DNA from 2 places in the Paenibacillus sp. SRL342 genome. Region 2 is predicted to be linked to the other one. Evidence: a T-box and tRNA genes for the amino acid it is inferred to sense, from the RefSeq annotation. Region 2 holds a T-box; the other holds one or more tRNA genes.

Region 1 (3,343 bases), 2.7 Mb from region 2:
ATACATGCTGGTACATGCTAATCAGCCATATAATCCGTGATCTTTGTATACAATTATGATCAATATGCCTGTGAATGCAAAAAAAAGAAAGAGACGGTGAATACCATCTCTTTCTTATCAATATTTAAGCGGGTGATGGGAATCGAACCCACGCTATTAGCTTGGAAGGCTAAAGTTCTACCATTGAACTACACCCGCATAACAACAATCGGGATGACACGATTTGAACATGCGACCCCCTGGTCCCAAACCAGGTGCTCTACCAAGCTGAGCTACATCCCGTTATCTATACCGGCGAGAGGACTCGAACCTCCACGGTTTCCCACTCGATTTTGAGTCGAGCGCGTCTGCCATTCCGCCACGCCGGCAAAATATGAAGTTATAATGGCGCGCCCTGAGAGATTCGAACTCCCGGCCTTTTGATTCGTAGTCAAACGCTCTATCCAGCTGAGCTAAGGGCGCAAAATATTGGAGCGGAAGACGGGAATCGAACCCGCGACCCTCGCCTTGGCAAGGCGATGCTCTACCGCTGAGCCACTTCCGCAAATAAGGGATGCGCGTGGAGGGACTTGAACCCCCACGTCAAAGACGCTAGATCCTAAGTCTAGTGCGTCTGCCAATTCCGCCACACGCGCATATAATGGTGAGTCATGAAGGGCTCGAACCTTCGACACCCTGATTAAAAGTCAGGTGCTCTACCAACTGAGCTAATGACTCATAGAAAAACTGGTGGAGGATGATGGATTCGAACCACCGAACCCGTACGGGAGCAGATTTACAGTCTGATGCGTTTGGCCGCTTCGCTAATCCTCCAGGATTACATGGTGCCGGCGAGAGGACTTGAACCCCCAACCTACTGATTACAAGTCAGTTGCTCTACCAGTTGAGCTACACCGGCGTATTACATAGTGTTATAAATGGTGGCTCGGGACGGAATCGAACCGCCGACACGAGGATTTTCAGTCCTCTGCTCTACCGACTGAGCTACCGAGCCTTACTACATTAAAAAATGGCGGAACCGACGGGATTCGAACCCGCGATCTCCTGCGTGACAGGCAGGCATGTTAGGCCAACTACACCACGGTTCCAGATCACTTTCTCAAAGGAAAGTATAATTGCGGGGGCAGGATTTGAACCTGCGGCCTTCGGGTTATGAGCCCGACGAGCTACCGGGCTGCTCCACCCCGCGTCGTTATAAAGTTTATATGGTGGAGGCTGAGGGGATCGAACCCCCGACCCTCTGCTTGTAAGGCAGATGCTCTCCCAGCTGAGCTAAGCCTCCATATTATGACCCGTAGGGGATTCGAACCCCTGTTACCTCCGTGAAAGGGAGGTGTCTTAACCCCTTGACCAACGGGCCTTACTGGCTCCCCGAACAGGGCTCGAACCTGTGACAACTCGATTAACAGTCGAGTGCTCTACCAACTGAGCTATCAGGGAATGGTGGAGCCAAGCGGGATCGAACCGCTGACCTCCTGCTTGCAAGGCAGGCGCTCTCCCAGCTGAGCTATGGCCCCATACTCTGGTGTATTTCTTGTTGTGGTCTTGCTATGGGCCCTGGTGGACTCGAACCACCGGCCTCACCCTTATCAGAGGTGCGCTCTAACCAACTGAGCTAAGGGCCCTTATCAATTTTCGAAAAAAAATACCCCAATGGGGTTTCGCTTGGCGGCGTCCTACTCTCCCAGGACCCTGCGGTCCAAGTACCATCGGCGCTAGAGGGCTTAACGGTCGTGTTCGGGATGGGTACGTGTGGAACCCCTCCGCCATCGCCACCAAACGCGTAGCTTACATTTCAGAGTGTTGTTCTCTGAAAACTAGATTCGAAACGAAACATGCGAATTATCACTTGCTATTGGATAAGCCCTCGACCGATTAGTACTGGTCAGCTCCATGCATTGCTGCACTTCCACCCCCAGCCTATCTACCTCGTCGTCTTCAAGGGGTCTTACATACTGGGAAATCTCATCTTGAGGGGGGCTTCACGCTTAGATGCTTTCAGCGTTTATCCCGTCCGTACATAGCTACCCAGCGGTGCTCCTGGCGGAACAACTGGTACACCAGCGGTACGTCCATCCCGGTCCTCTCGTACTAAGGACAGCTCCTCTCAAATTTCCTACGCCCACGACAGATAGGGACCGAACTGTCTCACGACGTTCTGAACCCAGCTCGCGTACCGCTTTAATGGGCGAACAGCCCAACCCTTGGGACCTACTTCAGCCCCAGGATGCGATGAGCCGACATCGAGGTGCCAAACCTCCCCGTCGATGTGGACTCTTGGGGGAGATAAGCCTGTTATCCCCAGGGTAGCTTTTATCCGTTGAGCGATGGCCCTTCCATGCGGTACCACCGGATCACTAAGCCCGACTTTCGTCCCTGCTCGACTTGTAGGTCTCGCAGTCAAGCTCCCTTATGCCTTTGCACTCTTCGAATGATTTCCAACCATTCTGAGGGAACCTTTGGGCGCCTCCGTTACTCTTTAGGAGGCGACCGCCCCAGTCAAACTGCCCACCTGACACTGTCCCCGCACCGGATTACGGTACCAGGTTAGAACCTAGATACGATCAGGGTGGTATCCCAACGTTGCCTCCATGCAAGCTGGCGCTCACACTTCAAAGGCTCCCACCTATCCTGTACAGATCGTACCCAAATTCAATATCAAGCTGCAGTAAAGCTCCATGGGGTCTTTCCGTCTTGTCGCGGGTAACCTGCATCTTCACAGGTATTAAAATTTCACCGGATCTCTCGTTGAGACAGCGCCCAAGTCGTTACGCCATTCGTGCGGGTCAGAATTTACCTGACAAGGAATTTCGCTACCTTAGGACCGTTATAGTTACGGCCGCCGTTTACTGGGGCTTCGGTTCACAGCTTCGGGATTACTCCCTAACCACTCCCCTTAACCTTCCAGCACCGGGCAGGCGTCAGCCCGTATACTTCGCCTTACGGCTTCGCACAGACCTGTGTTTTTGCTAAACAGTCGCTTGGGCCTTTTCACTGCGGCCCCCTCGTGCTATTCACACTACCGGGGCACCCCTTCTCCCGAAGTTACGGGGTCATTTTGCCGAGTTCCTTAACGAGAGTTCTTCCGCGCGCCTTAGAATACTCTTCTCGCCTACCTGTGTCGGTTTGCGGTACGGGCACCATCACCTGGCTAGAGGCTTTTCTTGGCAGTGTGAGATCATGACCTTCGCTACTATAATTTTCGCTCCCCATCACAGCTCAGCCTTACAATGTGCGGATTTGCCTACACATCAGCCTCACTGCTTAGACGGACATCCATCAGTCCGCGTCACTACCCTACTGCGTCCCCCCATTGCTCATAACGGCTTACGGTGGTACAGGA
Region 2 (3,343 bases):
CCAATAACGGTCACGGCTGATGTTCCAATCCACCAGATCTTCAAGGAACTTCCCGAAACGACCTTCACGAACATGACCCGGGTACCAGTCCACTTCACTGTTGTTGGCAATCAGTTGATCCTTGATGGCTGTCGTTTGGATAAACCAGCTGTCCATAGCATAGTACAGAAGTGGTGTATCACAACGCCAGCAGAATGGATAGCTGTGCTCATATTTTTCTTTGCTGAACAAACGTCCCTTCTCGGACAGATATCTCACGATATCAATATCACAATCCTTCACGAAACGTCCGGCAAAGTCAGTAACCTCTGCGACAAATTTGCCTTCCAGGTCCACCATGTTGACAAAGCTGATGCCATTCTCACGGCATACCCGGTAGTCATCTTCACCATGGGCAGGAGCCATGTGTACGATACCCGTACCACTGGCATCCGTTACAAATCCTGCGCCCAAAATGATGTTGGCTTTCTCAGCCTGTACGTAGTTGAACGGAGGATCATACGTTTTGCCAACCAGATCGGCACCTTTCAGTGCACCAATGATTTCATACTCACCTTTGGTATCTTTCATCACTTTCTCAACCAGATTGGTAGCCATGATGTACACTTCATCCTCTTGGCGAACACGGGAGTAATCCATATCCGGATTCACGGCAAGTGCGACGTGTGAAGGCAGTGTCCAAGGTGTCGTCGTCCAGGCAAGTACGAATTCTCCACTGTCATTCAGTTTGAATTTCGCTGTAGCGCTCAAGTCTTTGACGTCTTTGTACCCTTGTGCAACTTCATGGGAACTCAGTGTCGTCTGACAAGACGGACAATACGGGCTCACACGGTGACCACGATACAACAGTCCTTTCTCATGGATCGTCGCCAGGATGTTCCATACACTTTCGATGTAGTTATTATCCAGGGTGATATACGGGTTATCCATATCTGTCCAATAACCGATACCTTCCGTCAGATCACGCCATTGTTGCTCATACTCGAATACGCTCGCTTTACATTCGTTAATGAATTTCTCCACGCCGTAATCTTCGATTTCCCACTTATGGGAGATGCCAAGCTTCTTCTGTACACCCAGTTCTACAGGCAGACCATGTGTATCCCAGCCCGCTTTACGAACGACGCGGTAACCCTTCATCGTATTATACCGTCCAACGAAATCCTTGATTACCCGTCCCAGTACGTGACCGATATGCGGTTTACCGTTTGCTGTAGGCGGCCCTTCATAAAATACGAAGTTTGGCTTACCCTCCCGGTTTTCGATGGACCTTTTGAATGTATTCTCCGTTTTCCATTTATCTAACACGCGTAATTCTCTGGCACGTGCCTTCTCTTTGACGTCAACTCGTTGCATGATGATCAACTTCCCTTTCTTTGGTTAGATTGTGGACCGTCCACAAAAAGCGTTTCAATCCCCCTAAATCCCCCTTGCCAAGGGGGACCCCATAGGCGCTCCGCCCTCTGGACACCCGGGATGGGTTGTCGGTGGGGGATCGGTGGCGCTTATGGGTGAGGGGGGGATGTGCGTAGTGGCGGCCATTTTGCGGCTATTCCCTGCGTGAACGCCGCATGGCCTTACCGCGAGGCGGGTGTTGCCGGGTGCTTCGCTTTCCCGGCGGGTGGGCTCTCTCCTTGAGGTCCCTTCGGGCCTCATGAACGTTCGCCTTTTTTGGACACAAAAAAGCCCCGTCCCTGGAAAGGGACGAGGCTATACTCGCGTTACCACCCTAATTCTGTTCATCACAAACCACATCCAGGCAAGCCTGGGTATGCTCTGTCATCAACAGCGCTTATGCCCCGCTAAACTACTGCAGGGTGCCGTTATAACGTACGGCTTACGGTTCGGCTTACACACGGCAATCAAGATCACCGCTTCAGCGTCACTTCTCCGGGGAGATATTCGGCTATAACTCATCCATTGGTTTGCACCAACCACCAACTCTCTGAGGGATGAGATCATAACGTACTGAACCCGTCATGGAATCACTATTCATTATGAATATAGTTATAGCCTCTTTGCAGACAAAAGTCAACCAGGCGACAGACTAATAAATTTCTTTCATCTCCCGCTCACGGTCACGCACTTCCTGCTCCCGGCTCTCCAGCACTTCCCAACCATCCTGAGTCAACAGTTCAAGCTGCGCTTCAACAAGCGTGCGGAAACGGGCACGATAAATCGAGGCCTGCTTTTTCAGTTCTTCCACTTCCAAAGCAATTTTACGCGATTTGCCCAGCGATTCGTTCACGATCCGGTCTGCATTTTTCTCTGCTTCCTTCACGATCAACTGCGCTTCTTTCTTCGCATTACCCTTCACATCATCAGCAGCTTCCTGCGCAATGATGATCGTTTTGCTAAGTGTCTCTTCAATTGTAGAAAAATGATCCAGTTTCTCCTGAACGGACAGCAACTGATTGCTCAGCTCTTTGTTCTCGCGAATGACGCCTTCGTAATCTTTGATGACTTGATCCAGGAATTCATTGACTTCATCCTCGTCATACCCGCGCAAACGTCGGGAAAATTCCTTGTTGTGTATGTCCAGCGGCGTTAATGGCATGCTGTCCACCTCCTGTTAAAGTTCCTTCCCGTCCAGAGAAGGTTTGCAGCATATGGGTACCACCCAAGGGGCCGTATCGTTGTTGCCTAACTTTGGCAACGTATACGGAATGCAGGATCCGAATTGCACCCTCCAACGTTCATGTAAAGCTTTGACTTAATGTATATCGGATACACCGCGTATTTTCTACACCTTTATGATAAACATTTCGACAAGAAAGCAGATTTTCCTGCAACAGACTCAGGCAAATTTGCCGATTTTCACTCGGCAGCGCCCTTTTTTGGTCATCCCATCCTGTTCCATAACCTTGAAACGGCCAAATCCCTGAATGGATACGACATCACCCGCTTTTAGCGATTTGGAGGGATCTTCCTCAACCTTCCAGTTCACACGGCAGCGACCAGCTTTGATTGGCACCAGCACTTTACTGCGACTAAGCCGATACACATCTGCGCAGATTCCATCCAAACGAAGAGAAGCGACCGTAATGTCCATCGTCTCCAGTTTACTCTCTGACCACCGCATCTGATCCAAAGGAAGTAACTCTGTGAACACATGTAACCGATGCACCTGATTCAGTTGAAGCGATAAAAAAGCGCCGGTTTCCGCCGCCACCACTGTATGGCAACCGTCCTCCAGCACTTGGATATCCCCGATCTTTCCACGTTTCATCCCAAGCCCGAGCAGGGAACCCATATAGTCCCCATGCTCCAGCTCCGAGATTTTCTGATCATCAGACGTGATACTGAGCACCTGCATTCCCATATCCTCATCATCCAGATACAT

Evidence for each region. A T-box is a leader RNA that pairs with one kind of tRNA and senses whether it is charged. The one in region 2 lies ahead of ileS (isoleucine--tRNA ligase), so its partner is inferred to be a tRNA-Ile.
Region 1: it encodes a tRNA-Ile, which carries the amino acid that the T-box ahead of ileS (isoleucine--tRNA ligase) is inferred to sense. The anticodon was not compared.

The regions. Positions count from the first base shown of each region.
Region 1 is NZ_OZ481790.1:337,163-340,505, reverse strand. Features, by position in the region: tRNA gene AC4E8D_RS01600 (tRNA-Gly) at 128-198, opposite strand; tRNA gene AC4E8D_RS01595 (tRNA-Pro) at 209-282, opposite strand; tRNA gene AC4E8D_RS01590 (tRNA-Leu) at 290-368, opposite strand; tRNA gene AC4E8D_RS01585 (tRNA-Arg) at 386-462, opposite strand; tRNA gene AC4E8D_RS01580 (tRNA-Gly) at 470-544, opposite strand; tRNA gene AC4E8D_RS01575 (tRNA-Leu) at 555-635, opposite strand; tRNA gene AC4E8D_RS01570 (tRNA-Lys) at 642-717, opposite strand; tRNA gene AC4E8D_RS01565 (tRNA-Tyr) at 728-813, opposite strand; tRNA gene AC4E8D_RS01560 (tRNA-Thr) at 823-898, opposite strand; tRNA gene AC4E8D_RS01555 (tRNA-Phe) at 919-994, opposite strand; tRNA gene AC4E8D_RS01550 (tRNA-Asp) at 1,011-1,088, opposite strand; tRNA gene AC4E8D_RS01545 (tRNA-Met) at 1,116-1,189, opposite strand; tRNA gene AC4E8D_RS01540 (tRNA-Val) at 1,207-1,282, opposite strand; tRNA gene AC4E8D_RS01535 (tRNA-Glu) at 1,289-1,360, opposite strand; tRNA gene AC4E8D_RS01530 (tRNA-Asn) at 1,365-1,440, opposite strand; tRNA gene AC4E8D_RS01525 (tRNA-Ala) at 1,442-1,517, opposite strand; tRNA gene AC4E8D_RS01520 (tRNA-Ile) at 1,552-1,625, opposite strand; rRNA gene rrf (5S ribosomal RNA) at 1,664-1,780, opposite strand; rRNA gene AC4E8D_RS01510 (23S ribosomal RNA) at 1,856-3,343, opposite strand, start outside.
Region 2 is NZ_OZ481790.1:4,890,139-4,893,481, forward strand. Features, by position in the region: gene ileS (isoleucine--tRNA ligase) at 1-1,356, opposite strand, end outside; T-box leader at 1,698-1,990, opposite strand; gene AC4E8D_RS21560 (DivIVA domain-containing protein) at 2,048-2,557, opposite strand; gene AC4E8D_RS21565 (YlmH family RNA-binding protein) at 2,798-3,343, opposite strand, start outside.